2 regions of the Mesorhizobium sp. M0848 genome follow, and region 2 is predicted to be linked to the other one. Evidence: riboswitches for the same ligand, from Rfam matches in the RefSeq annotation. Region 2 holds a riboswitch; the other holds the start of a gene.
What was found. Region 2 has a riboswitch for S-adenosylmethionine ahead of NKH95_RS17280 (O-succinylhomoserine sulfhydrylase). Riboswitches for the same ligand answer to the same signal wherever they lie in the genome.

Region 1: another riboswitch for S-adenosylmethionine. It lies ahead of metX (homoserine O-acetyltransferase MetX); the one in region 2 lies ahead of NKH95_RS17280 (O-succinylhomoserine sulfhydrylase).

What each region holds. Positions count from the first base shown of each region.
Region 1 is NZ_JAMYOM010000024.1:71,249-78,172, reverse strand. Features, by position in the region: gene NKH95_RS25135 (sugar kinase) at 1-914, shown strand, start outside; gene NKH95_RS25130 (prephenate/arogenate dehydrogenase family protein) at 922-1,857, opposite strand; gene hisC (histidinol-phosphate transaminase) at 1,864-2,973, opposite strand; SAM riboswitch at 3,110-3,187, shown strand; gene metX (homoserine O-acetyltransferase MetX) at 3,302-4,471, shown strand; gene metW (methionine biosynthesis protein MetW) at 4,530-5,144, shown strand; gene NKH95_RS25110 (Stf0 family sulfotransferase) at 5,093-5,947, shown strand; gene NKH95_RS25105 (glycosyltransferase family 2 protein) at 6,111-6,924, shown strand, end outside.
Region 2 is NZ_JAMYOM010000014.1:9,269-16,192, forward strand. Features, by position in the region: gene NKH95_RS17270 (hypothetical protein) at 1-64, shown strand, start outside; gene NKH95_RS17275 (ceramide glucosyltransferase) at 186-1,337, shown strand; gene NKH95_RS17280 (O-succinylhomoserine sulfhydrylase) at 1,343-2,530, opposite strand; SAM riboswitch at 2,588-2,665, opposite strand; gene NKH95_RS17285 (2'-deoxycytidine 5'-triphosphate deaminase) at 2,804-3,898, shown strand; gene NKH95_RS17290 (ABC transporter substrate-binding protein) at 3,996-4,766, shown strand; gene araD1 (AraD1 family protein) at 4,822-5,814, opposite strand; gene mmsB (multiple monosaccharide ABC transporter permease) at 6,114-6,924, opposite strand, start outside.

The DNA of each region.
Region 1 (6,924 bases), on a different contig from region 2:
CCGTGAAGCTGCTGAGCGTTGGCGCTTTGACGCTGGACACCATCCTGCGCGTCGAGACGCTGCCCGTGCATCAAGGCAAGTTCATTGCCTCCGACGGCGTCCAGATCGCCTCGGGCATGGCCACGAGTGCTGCCTGCGCCGCGCATCGCCTGGGGGCCGAGGTATCGCTGTGGGCGAGCGCGGGTGACGATGCCGTCGCCGACCAGCTCATCGCCGGCATCGAGGCCGAAGGCGTCGATTGCACCTTTGTGCGCCGCGTCAGAGGCGCCCGCTCGGCGCTGGCCTCGATCCTGGTCGACGCGTATGGCGAGCGCATCATCGTGCCGTTCTATGACGGGCTTGCCCAGGCCGATCCCGAAGCCTTGCCGGTCGCCGACCTCACGGCATTCGACGCCGTACTGGTCGATGTCCGCTGGCCAGGTGCGGCAGCCCTTGCCCTGAGAGCGGCGCGCGCCCTCGGCCGGCCGGCAATCCTCGATGCCGATACCGCACCGTTGCAGATCCTGGAACAGCTGTTGCCGCTCGCCACGCACATCGTCGCTTCGGAAACGGCGGCGCGCATTGTCTGCGGCCAGGCGCTCGATCCGGAAACGGCTTGCGCCGATCTCGCCAGCCGCACCGACGCTTTTGTCGCAGTGACAGGCGGCGCGGCGGGCAGTTGGTGGCACGACCGTCGCGCAGGCTGCGTGCGCCATGTCGCGGCACCGAAGATCAAGGCGATCGACACATTGGCCGCCGGCGATGTCTTTCACGGCGCCTTCGCCGTCGGGCTGGCGGAAGCCATGCCGGTCGAGCAGGCTTTGCGCTTTGCCAGTGCGGCCGCCGCGCTCAAATGCCTGCGCTTCGGCGGCAGGCTTGGTGCGCCGAACCGGGCCGAGACGCTGGCCATGGTTGCGCAGACCTGGCCAGCCTGAAACTGACTTAGCCCTTCGCGGGATGCTCGACGGCCTGGCGACCGAAATCGGGCACGTCGATGTCCTGGCCGGCCTCGATGATCGAGCGGCGCACAGCGCGGGTGCGGGTGAACAGGTCGAAGAGTTTTTCGCCGTCCCCCCAGCGGATCGCGCGTTGCAGGGACGCCAGATCTTCCGAGAACCGCGCCAGCATTTCGAGGATGGCGTCCTTGTTGTGCAGGCACACATCCCGCCACATGGTCGGATCGGAAGCGGCAAGACGCGTGAAGTCGCGGAAGCCGGAAGCCGAATATTTGATCACTTCGGACTTGGTCACCGACTGCAGATCGTCGGCGGTGCCGACGATGTTGTAGGCGATGATGTGCGGCAGGTGCGAGACGATGGCCAGCGTCATGTCGTGATGCTGCGGGTCCATGGTATCGATGTTGGCGCCGCAGCGGCGCCAGAACTCCGACAGCCGCTCCAGCGCGTCCGCGTCGGTATCGGGCAGCGGCGTGAAGATGCACCAGCGATTGTCGAACAGGTCGGCGAAGCCGGCGTCGGGGCCGGATTTTTCCGTGCCCGCCAGCGGGTGGCCGGGAATGAAATGGACGCCTTCAGGGACATAAGGCTGCATCTGCGCGATGACAGACGCCTTGGTCGAGCCGACATCGGTGAGGATCGCGCCCTTCTTCAGCGCCGGCGCGATTTCCTCGGCCACCGCGCCGGATGAGCCGACCGGCACCGAAATGACGACTAGGTCGGCATCGCGGACCGCCTCTTTCGCATCGGTGGTATAGCTATCGCCGAGCCCGAGTTCCTCGGCTCGCGCCAGCGTCGCCGCACTGCGCGTTGATATGGCCACGTGACGGGCCAGCCCCTCGCGGCGGATGACGCGGGCCAGCGACGAGCCGATCAGGCCGATGCCGACCAGCGCGATCTTTTCAAACATCGGTGATGTCATGGCGTTCTAGCTTTTCAGAAATGTCGTGAGAGCGGCGACAACGCCGCGATTGGCTTCTTCGGTGCCGACGGTCATGCGCAACGCGTTGGGAAAGCCATAGCCCGAAACGCGCCGCAATATATAGCCGCGCGCCGTCAGATAGTCGTCCGCCGCCGCCGCCGAATGCTTCTGATCGTCAGGAAAATGAACGAGGACGAAATTGCCGACGCTCGGCGTTACCCGCAGCCCGAGCTTTGTGAATTCCTCGCTCAGCCAGGCCAGCCAGGTCTCGTTGTGCGCCACGCTGCGCTCGACATGGGCGCGGTCGCGGATGGCTGCGATACCGGCCTCGATCGCCGTCGCATTGACGTTGAAGGGACCCCGCACGCGGTTGATGGCGTCGACGATATGCATCGGCGCATACATCCAGCCGATCCGCGCTCCGCCGAGGCCGATCTTGGAGAAGGTACGGGTCATCACCACGTTCTGGGCAGCACCGACCAGCTCGATGCCGGCCTCATAGTCGTTGCGGCGGACATATTCGGCATAGGCCGCGTCTAGCACCAGAAGCACGTGCCTGGGCAGGCCGGCATGCAGGCGGCGCACCTCCTGGAAAGGCACATAGGTGCCGGTCGGATTGTTGGGATTGGCCAGGAACACGATCTTGGTGCGCGGCGTGACGGCTGCGAGGATGGCGTCTATATCGGCGCGCTCGTCTCTTTCCTTGATCGTCACCGGAACGGCACCTGCCGACTGGATGTAGATCTTGTAGACCATGAAGGCGTGTTCGGTGATGACAGCCTCGTCGCCGGGCGCCAGATAAGTCTGCGCCAGCAGGCCGAGGATCTCGTCGGAGCCGTTGGAGCAAATGATGTTCTGCGGGTTGAGACCATGCACCTCGGCGATCGCTTCGCGCAGCCGCCTGGCGGTGCCATCTGGATAGACGTCGAGCTTTCCGGCAATCTCGCGCGCGGCTTCGATCGCTTTCGGCGAGGGCCCTAGCGGATTCTCGTTCGAGGACAGCTTGTGAACCTTGGCGACGCCCGCGGGCGCCGTGCTCTTGCCCGGCACATAGGCGTCTATGTCCATGATGCCCGCGCGCGGGGTTGGACGTGCCTGGTCCGGTGTCTGGCTCATGTCGCAAAATCCGTCGAGAACGCTTCCTGAGGGAAGCCGCAGCGGAAATACAAGCCGTGGCCTGCAATGTCGAGAGGCGACAGCCACCGCCCAAGGCTGGCCGTTGACGCCGGCGCGCCACAGCCCTAGAAGGGGAGCGGACTTCCGTGGTGATTTGGCCGGTCGGCTTGCAGCCACGTTAAACAACTTGCTAAAGGGCCGTTTGCATCCTGTAACCGGCTTTGCAACCGCAATGCCGGTTTTTTGTTGTCCGCGCCGGCCGGACACCCGGATCGGCATCGACTTTCGACAAGCGCGATGCGTGGGCTCAAAGTGTGAGATGGATGTCATGGCCATTCTGCGTGCCCGCAAAACCAACAACGAGGTCGACCAACCGTCGAGCCCGGTTTTGCGTTTTGGATCCGACAAGCCGCTCAAGCTGGACGCCGGCACGCTGCTGTCACCGTTCCAGATCGCCTACCAGACCTACGGCACGCTGAACGATGCCCGCTCCAACGCCATCCTCGTCTGCCATGCACTGACCGGAGACCAGCACGTCGCCAGCACCAATCCGGTGACCGGCAAGCCTGGCTGGTGGGAAGTGTTGATCGGCCCCGGCAAGATCATCGACACCAATCGCTTCTTCGTCATCTGCTCCAACGTCATCGGTGGTTGCCTTGGGTCCACCGGTCCGGCCTCGACCAATCCCGCCACCGACAAGCCCTATGGGCTTGACCTGCCCATTATCACCATCCGCGACATGGTGCGGGCGCAGCAGATGCTGATTGACCATTTCGGCATCGAAAAGCTGTTCTGCGTGCTCGGCGGCTCTATGGGCGGCATGCAGGTGCTGGAATGGGCATCGAGCTATCCGGAGCGCGTCTTCTCGGCGCTGCCGATCGCCACCGGCGCGCGCCATTCCTCGCAGAACATCGCCTTTCATGAGGTCGGCCGGCAGGCTGTCATGGCCGATCCGGACTGGCATGGCGGCAAATATTTCGAGCACGGCAAACGCCCGGAAAAGGGCTTGGCGGTGGCACGCATGGCCGCCCACATCACCTATCTGTCGGAAGCCGCGCTGCACCGGAAATTCGGCCGCAATTTGCAGGATCGCGAAGCGCTGACCTTCGGCTTCGACGCCGACTTCCAGATCGAAAGCTATCTGCGCCATCAGGGCATGACCTTCGTCGATCGCTTCGACGCCAACTCCTACCTCTACATGACGCGGTCGATGGACTATTTCGACCTTGCCGCCGACCATGGCGGCCGGTTGGCCGATGCCTTCGCCGGAACGAAAACCCGCTTCTGCCTGGTGTCTTTCACCTCGGACTGGCTGTTTCCGACCGAGGAGAGCCGCTCGATCGTGCATGCGCTCAACGCCGCCGGCGCATCGGTATCCTTCGTCGAGATCGAAACCGACCGCGGCCACGACGCATTCCTGCTCGACGAGCCGGAACTGTTTGCCGCCATAAACGGCTTCATCGGCTCGGCGGCCCGGGCGAGAGGGCTCAGCGCATGACCCCGAAAAATTGCAGGCTTTTCGGATCGAGATCATGCGCCAGGCAGGAGGCGAAGCCATGAGCGTCAACCGCGACCAGCGCGTCGACCTAGAAGTCGTCGCCAACCTCATCCCGCCACAGTCGCGCGTGCTCGATGTCGGTTCGGGCGACGGCTCGCTGCTCGAATTGCTGCAGGACACCAAGCAGGTCGACGGCCGTGGACTTGAGCTGTCGCAGCGCGGCGTCAATGAATGCGTGGCGCGAGGCCTCTCGGTCATCCAGGGCGATGCCGACAAGGATCTCGAATTCTATCCCGACAAGGGCTTTGACTTCGTCGTCCTGTCGCAGACCCTGCAGGCCACCCGCAACCCGAAGCTGGTGCTCGACGAACTGCTCAGGATCGGCAACCGCGCCATCGTGTCCTTCCCCAATTTCGGCCACTGGCGGGTGCGCCTGTCGCTGTTCATCCAGGGCCGCATGCCGGTGACCAAGGACCTGCCCTATTCCTGGTACGACACGCCCAACATCCATTTCTGCACCATCCGCGACTTCGTCAATCTGTGCGACGAGCTCGGCGCGACCGTCGAGAAGGCAACCGCTCTCGACGCCGCCGGCCAGAAGATCGGCCTGTCGATGCCGTGGTGGTTCTGGAACTTCTTCGGCCAGCAGGCAGTGTTCTTGCTGAAACGGTAATATTGATCGCCATGTATCTCTTTCGTAGGCGCCCTCTGCCAGTTGAAATCCCACCGGACATGCGGGCTGGGTTGAAAGCCGGAATTCTCATCTGCACCTCACCGCGCAGTGGCAGCAACCACCTAGCCGGATTGATGGCAGCCACCGGGCTTGGCAACCCACTCGAGTGGTTCGGGGGCCGTCGTGTTCTAGAAATGCCGAACTATCCCCGCGACCCCCGTGCCCAGGTTTTGCATGCACTGAAGGACGGGCGGTCTCCCTCCGGGATTTACGCGGTCAAACTGTTTGCCAGCCAGTTTTCACAGGTTGCCAAAACCGTGGATCTCCCCGCAAGCCTTCCAAAGCTGCGCTATATGCGGTTGACGCGTGGGGACCTCGTTGGTCAAGCAGTTTCGTGGACCCGCGCTCGTCAGAGTGGTCGGTTCCGCTCTACCGAGGCCGATCAGAAGAGACCATGCTACGACGGCAAAGCAATCGCGGACTCGCTTGAAAAAATCATCCTGGAAAATCTGGCCTGGGATGTCTGGTTTGCAAAAAACGGATTGTCCTTCCTATCACTGACATACGAAGAACTCCTTGAACATCCACGGACCTGCCTTGAAAGGGCTGCATCTCTGGTCGACGCCAAGCTTGTCTTGAAACCCGGGTCTGATCTCGATTCGGGCCTCGATATTCAACGAGACACCATCAATGAGGAGTGGAGAGAGCGGTTCTTGGCGGAATATTCTGACACGTCGAACTTCCATGCCAACAATTGCCGTCGCGGTTTTCTTAAAAAGAGGAGCTCAAGGTTCTCGATCTGATCGAACGGCATTGTACGAGAACACGAAGCATCCAGGGGCGCCAGAGATGCGATGTTATTGATCAAAGCGCATCGCCGTCCATGGCGATCACGAGCACAAATTCTTATTGCACGCTGGTTTGACAGCCCGCCGAGAGCGTTATAGCCACATCGGCACTAATAACTTGATCGGTTCAGATATGGCTCAAGAGCGTCCAACGTATTCACTCGTCGTCGAAATGGAGAATGCAAAATCGATCGACTGGGACGAGATCGGCGTTGGGATGAAGGCCTTGGCTCGGGAAATCACATCGGTTTCAGCAACCGGTTTAGTGCGACCAAGGATCGTTATTTCTCACGGGGGAGCAGAGTCGGACGAGGATGCGTTGCGTCGTGAGATTTCGAATGAGGCCCCGCAGCTCGGTCAGGTTGCCGAACTCGTCTTCACGGCTTTCCCTGGCGGCCGATATTACGACCTGAAGAACAACGGCATGCTGGCATCGGACGGAGATATCGTCATCTTTATGGATTCCGACGTGGTCGCGGAACCAGGATGGCTACCAGGACTGCTTGAGCCCTTTGAAAACTCTGAAGTTATCTGCGCAAACGGATATACATACCTCTCATACGACGATTTCTTTTCAAGAACGTTTGCGTTGATCTGGTTTTTCCCGATGGCCCGTGGAGACGGGCGATTTGCCTCGAAGCGAGCGATCAACGCTAACAATGTAGCGTTTCGACGCGAGTGGATCGTCAGCCATCCTTTTCCAAAACATAACGGCTTCAAGGTTTCCTGCACTTTGCTGATGCGCGAACTGCTGCGGGAGGGCCACAAAATTCATAATGTCGACGCACGCGTTTATCACTATTCGCCGCGGGGCTGGCGGTTCTTTTACTGGCGCGCCCTGGTTACAGGTCGCGACGCCGACCGGAAGTTCGTTGCGCTCAATTCGCCGAGCCGCGCGCGACGGATAGTCAAGTCTTTCAGCCGGTGGCTCA
Region 2 (6,924 bases):
GCGTCCTGTCATTGCGGACGGAACCGCAGGTGGCGGCAAAGAATGTCATTTAAGTGACACATGACAATGATGGTGTGCGCCGACCAGTGCCGCACGACTCGGGCGCTCTGTCAAATTGTTGAATCGGTCGTCATGCCAGCCAGATTGTTCTGACGGACCGGTTTTCCTGGAGTGACCGGATCTCGATGGAACTCACTCTCATAGCCGCCACGCTTTCAACTGCCCTCATCCTCTCAAATCTCGCCAGCATCGTGCTCGCCGCTTCGCGTCTGAAACGGCGCCGCGCCATTGCCGCGCCGGCCGGCAAGCCACGGCCGGTGTCGATCGTCGTGCCGTCGCGCGGCGTCGAGCCGTTCACGCAGGAGACGCTGGAGCGCGCCTTCTCGCTCGACTGGCCGCGCTACGAGTTGATTTTCTGCGTCGCCCATGCCGACGATCCGGTGGTCAAATTGATAAACAGGACGATCGTCCGGTTTTCGAAAGTGCCGGCCCGGCTGCTTGTCGGCGACGACCGCATCAGCGCCAATCCGAAACTCAATAATTGCGTCAAGGGCTGGGAGGCGGCGCGGCACGACTGGGTCGTCCTGGCCGATTCCAACGTGCTGATGCCGAGGGACTACGTCCAGCATCTGATGGCTGCCTGGCGGCCCGGCACCGGCCTTGTCTGCTCGACGCCGATTGGCTCGCGGCCGGCCGGCTTCTGGGCCGAGGTCGAATGCGCTTTCCTCAACACGCTGCAGGCGCGCTGGCAATATGCCGGCGAGGCGCTCGGCCTGGGCTTTGCCCAGGGCAAGAGCATGCTCTGGAACAAGCCGATGCTCGACGCCAATGGCGGCATCCGCGCGCTGGCCGCCGAGATCGCGGAGGATGCCGCCGCGACCAAGCTGGTGAACAGTCTCGGCCTGCGCGTCAATCTCGTCGCCGCCCCCTTCGAGCAGCCGCTTGGCCGGCGCTCTTTTGACGAGATCTGGTCGCGTCAGGCCCGTTGGGCGCGCCTGCGCCGCGTCACTTTCCCTCTGTTCTTCGCACCCGAAATCCTGACCGGCGCCGTGGTGCCGCTGGTGCTTGCGCTGATTGCCGCGGCCAGTGCCGGCTTCAGCCTCTGGGCAACCGCCCTTGCAGTGCTGGTAGCCTTCTACCTTCCCGAGTGCGCGCTGGCCTGGTCCAAGGGCTGGTACCTGTCGCCACGCATGGTCACGGCGATCATGGCGCGCGACCTGATCCTTCCGGCGATGTGGGGGCGCGGCTGGCTCGGCGGCGCCGTCGACTGGCGCGGCAATGCGATGACCATCGGCACCAAGACGGCCGAGCTGGAGGAGACGCCGTCCGGCGCCTGAAGGCCCTACCTGGCCTTCAGCGCCTGCGCGATGTCCTCAAGCAGATCGTCGGTGTCTTCCAGCCCGACCGACAGCCGGAGCGTGCCCGGCCCGATGCCGAGCTCGGCGCGCGCCTCGTCGCTCAGATTCTTGTGCGTCGTCGTCGCCGGGTGGGTGATCAGACTCTTGGCATCGCCGAGATTGTTGGAGATCAAGACGATGTCGAGCGCGTTCTGCAGGGCGAAGGCCGCTTGCTTGCCGCCCTTGACGTCGAGGCAGATCAGCGTCGAGCCGCCCGACATCTGCTTCTTGACGATATCAGCCTGCGGATGGTCGGCGCGCCCGGGATAGATGACGCGGGCGATTTCCGGCCGTTCGGCCAGGAAATCCGCGATCCTGCCCGCGCTTTCCGTCTGCTGGCGCACGCGCAGCGGCAGCGTTTCCAGGCCTTTCAGCAGCGTCCAGGCGTTGAACGGCGACAGGCTTGGGCCGGTATGGCGGAAATAGTCGTGCAGGTTCTCGTCGATCCACTTCTTGTCCGACAGGATGACGCCGCCGAGACAGCGCCCTTGGCCGTCTATGTGCTTGGTCGCCGAATAGACGACGATATGGGCGCCGAGCTGCAAGGGCTTTTGCTGCAAGGGCGTGGCGAAGACATTGTCGACGATCAGCCTTGCGCCGATCGAATTGGCGAGCGAAGCGACGGCGGCGATATCGACCACTTCCAATGTCGGATTGGTCGGGCTTTCCAGGAAGAACAGTTTGGTGTTCGGCTTGACCGCCTTTTCCCAATTGGCGATATTGGTGCCGTCGACCAGCGTCGCTTCGATGCCGTATCTCGGCGCCAGCGTCTCGACCACCCAGCGGCAGGAGCCGAACAGCGCACGCGCCGCCACGATATGGTCGCCGGCCTTGGCGCTGCACAGAAGGGCGGCCGTCACCGCGGCCATGCCGGAGGCGGTGGCGCGGGCGTCTTCGGCGCCTTCCAGCGCGCACATGCGCTTCTCGAACATGTCGACGGTCGGATTGGCGTAGCGCGAATAGATGAAGCCTGGCTCCTCGCCCTTGAAACGGGCTTCGGCGGCCTGTGCCGTTTCGTAGACATAGCCCTGGGTCAGGTAAATCGCTTCCGACGTTTCGCCGAAACCGGAACGCAGCGTTCCGCTGTGCACGAGTGCCGTCTGAGGCTTCCAGTTGTGCTTCTTGGTGCTCATCGCTTTTCTTCCAGACACAAAAAAACCGGCCGCGAAAGTCGCAACCGGTCCATACGGCCTTGCGGCCCGACGGTCCTTTAGCGACTTGTTTAACGTGGCTGCAAGCCGACCGGCCAAATCACCACGGGATAACGACCCTTTAGACCCGCGCCACGCTTGCGTCAATTGCCGGCTTCATTAAGAGGTTTGTACCAAGCAGGTTCCGCAAAAGTGTTCCACGGTTTTGCGACCAGAACCTGCGACAAGAAAAACGTCTGACCTAGGAGTGGAGCCTTGCGGCAGACAGGCATTCTTCCCGATCAGGACATATCGGCGCTGTTCCAGTTCGGCGCGCTGAAGTCGGCGCGTGCGCTCGACGCCGACCAGATCCAGCCGGCCAGCCTTGATCTCAGGCTCGGCGACAAGGCCTGGCGGGTGCGGGCCTCCTTCCTGCCCGGCCCCAACCACAAGGTCTCGGAAAAGCTCGACCGGCTGCAGCTGCACGAGATCAATCTTGCCGAGGGCGCGGTGCTGGAGACCGGCTGCGTCTATATCGTGCCCTTGCTTGAAAGCCTGGCGCTGCCGGCGGACATTTCGGCCTCGGCCAATCCGAAGAGCTCGACCGGGCGGCTCGACATCTTCACCCGTGTCATGACCGATCGCGGCCACGAGTTTGACAAGATCGCCGCCGGCTATCATGGCCCGCTCTTTCTGGAAGTCAGCCCGCGCACCTTCCCGATCGTGGTCCGCACCGGCTCGCGCCTGTCGCAGATCCGCTTCCGCACCGGCAATGCGCTGCTCTCGGAAGCCGAGCTGCACGAGCTGCATCGCGCGCAGACGCTGGTCGCCACCGAGCCGCCGAACATTTCCGGCGGCGGCATCGCGCTGTCGATCGACCTCAACGGCGATCAGAACGGTCTGGTCGGCTACCGCGGCAAGCATCACACCGGCCTCGTCGATGTCGACAAGCGCGGGGCCCAGGAAGTCGTCGACTTCTGGGAGCCGATCCACAAGAGCGGCGCCGGCGAACTGGTGCTCGACCCCGACGAGTTCTACATCCTCGTCAGCCAGGAGGCGGTGCATGTGCCGCCGCTCTACGCCGCCGAGATGACGCCCTTCGATCCGCTGGTCGGCGAGTTCCGCGTCCACTATGCCGGCTTCTTCGATCCGGGCTTTGGCCATTCCGCGTCTGGCGGCACGGGCAGCCGGGCGGTGCTGGAAGTGCGCAGCCACGAAGTGCCGTTCATTCTCGACCATGGCCAGATCGTCGGCCGGCTGGTCTACGAGCACATGCTGAAGCGGCCGCAGGCGCTCTACGGCACCGATCTCGGCTCCAACTATCAGGCGCAGGGCCTGAAGCTGTCCAAGCATTTCCGCGCCGCGCGCTGAGCGCCGCCGTCAGGCAAAATACTTGCCTGTACCGGCTCGCCATGCTTGGCTGCCTTGTTGGTAGTCAAGATGCCGGCGTTCAAGGGGAACCAAGAAAATGCAGATTTCGAAATGGATCATATCGGTGGCAGGCGCTGCCATACTGGTGATGGCGGCCGGCTCGCTTTCGCAGGCGCAGGAGAAAATCAAGATCGGCACCGAGGGCGCCTATCCGCCGTTCAACACCATTACCGCTGACGGCAAGGTCGAAGGCTTCGACATCGACATCGCCAATGCGCTGTGCGCGCAGATGAAGGTCGAATGCGAGATCGTCACGCAGGACTGGGACGGCATCATTCCCGCTTTGCAGGCGAAGAAATTCGACGCCATCATCGCCTCGATGAGCATCACCGAGGAGCGCAAGAAGCAGGTCGCCTTCACCAACAAATATTATACGACACCGCTCGCCCTGGTGGCGCCGAAGGACAGCGACCTGACCTCGACCGAACCGGCGGCCCTTGCCGGCAAGACGGTCGGCGCCCAGGCTTCGACCACGCAGGCCGACTATGCCCAGAATGAATATGGCAAGGCGGGCGCGGAGGCCAAACTCTATCCGACCCAGGAAGAGGCGATCACCGACTTGACCAACGGCCGCCTTGACGCCGTGATCTCGGACAAGTTCGTGCTGATGGACTGGCTGAAGAAGGCAAGCGACGGCTGCTGCAAGCTGGTCGGCGACGTCAAGGGCACCGAAACGCAAGCCGGCATTGCCGTGCGCCTCGACGACACGGCCCTGCGCGACAAGCTCAACGCGGCCATCGACGCGATCGTCGCCGACGGCACCTACAAGAAGATTCAGGCCAAGTATTTCGACTTCGATATTTATTGAAACGTCGAAGAGCGTCTCTTCCTTCTCCCACAAGGGGAGAAGGGAGGGTGCTACCTCAAAGCGCCTTCACAGCCACCTTCACGGGCAGCTCGATCTCCAGCGGGTTGCGCAGCGGCAGGCCGAAGTCCCCAGCCTCGATCTCGAACACATCGCCGGCCTCGGTCTTGATGCCGTCGGCGAAGGACAGCGTCGCCGTACCGAACATATGCACATGCACGTCGCCCGGCTGGCGGAAGGCCGCGTATTTGAAATGGTGATGTTCGAGATTGGCGATGGTGTGCGACATGTTCGCTTCACCGGACAGGAACGGCTTTTCCCACAGCACCTCGCTGTCGCGCACGATGCGCGAGGTGCCGCGGATATCGGGCGGCAGGTCGCCGATCAGGATTTCCGGACCGAACGAGGCGTTGCGCAGCTTGGAATGGGCGAGGAACAGATAGTTCACGCGCTCGGTGACGTGGTCGGAAAACTCGTTCGACAGCGTGAAGCCGACGCGGAAAGGTGCGCCGTCGTCGCCGATGACATAGATGCCGGCCACCTCGGGCTCTTCGCCGGCGTCCTTGGCAAAGGCCGGTGACAGGAGTGCGGCACCTGGCGCCACCGCCATCGTGCCGTTGCCTTTGTAAAACCATTCCGGCTGCACGCCGATCTGGCCGTTCGCGGGCTTGCCGCCCTCCAGCCCCATGCGGAACATCTTCATGGAATCGGTGAGCTGCTCCTCGCCGTCGGCGCTCAGCTTCTTGTGCATGGAATCGCGCGTCGCCGCCGAGCCGAGATGCGTCAGCCCGGTGCCCGTCAGGTGCAGATGCGCCGGATCGGGGTGGTTGATCGGCGACAGCAGCCGCCCCTTCTTGTAAGCGGCCTCGAGATCGACCGTCTCGCCAAGTCCTTTGCGTTCGATCAGCGCGACGAGGCCGACGCCGGTGCGGGCGGCCTCCATCGCCAGCGAATAGACGCTGCGGGCGCCATTGATGATCCGGGTCTTGCCGCTATTGCGGGCAACGACGCGGATGGTCTCGGCGTCGTCAAGGATCTGGGAGATCAGCATGATGAATCCTCTCTCATTTGCCTTGGCAGGGCTGCCAAAACGGCAGACCTTGCTCGGCGCGGCCGGACCTCGTCCATGCCACGGTTTAAATTCTCAGTTCGGATTGCGCTCGCGGGCCTGGTCCCTCAGGGACTTCTGTTACCGGGTTGCCGGCAGCGCCGCGATCGTATGCCTCCTGCTTGCCTCGACTAGAGCAGTTCACCGTCTCACGGAAACGGCGAACCGCTCTAACTCATTGTGGTGCAATTCCGGGCGGAAAACCGTTTCACACTTTTCCTTGGAATTGCTCTTAAGCCCGTTCAGGCCTTGTTCTTGTTGTAGACGTCGAAGATCACGGCACCGAGCAGCACCAGGCCTTTGACCACCTGCTGCCAGTCGACATTGACGCCCATGATCGACATGCCGTTGTTCATCACGCCCATGATGAAGCCGCCAACGACCGCACCGATGACCTGACCGACGCCGCCCATGGCCGAGGCGCCGCCGATGAAGACGGCGGCGATGACGTCGAGCTCGCTGCCGAGGCCCGCGGCCGGCACCGCCTGTCCCAGTCGCGCCGCGATGATCAGGCCGCCGAGCGCCGACAGCACGCCCATATTGATGAACACCATCAGCGTCAGCCGCTCGGTGTTGATGCCCGACAGCTGCGCGGCCTTGGAATTGCCGCCCATGGCGTAGATACGGCGGCCGATGGTCATGCGCTTGGTGACGAAGACGAACAGCGAGATCAGCACGCCCATGACGAGCAGCACCACCGGCAGGCCCCTGTAGCTGGCGAACTGGTAGACCAGGAACAGGGCCAGCGCGCTGCCGACCAGCGTCTTGACGACGAACAGGGCAAAGGGCTCGGCCTCATAGCCATGGCGTTCGCGCTTGCGGCGCGTCCTCACCCCGAAATAGGCATAGGCCAGCACGGCGATCAGGCCCAGCACGATCGTCGTCATGTGCAGCGTCAGGCCGCTGCCCATGATGGTCTTGCCGGCCGCGTTCACCGTCGGCGGGATAAGCGTCAGTGGCCCGATGACATCCGGAATGAAGCCGGAGCTGAGCGCCTTGAAGCCATCGGGTAGCGGCCCCACCGAGGATCCGCCGCCCAGCAGGGCCTGGCAG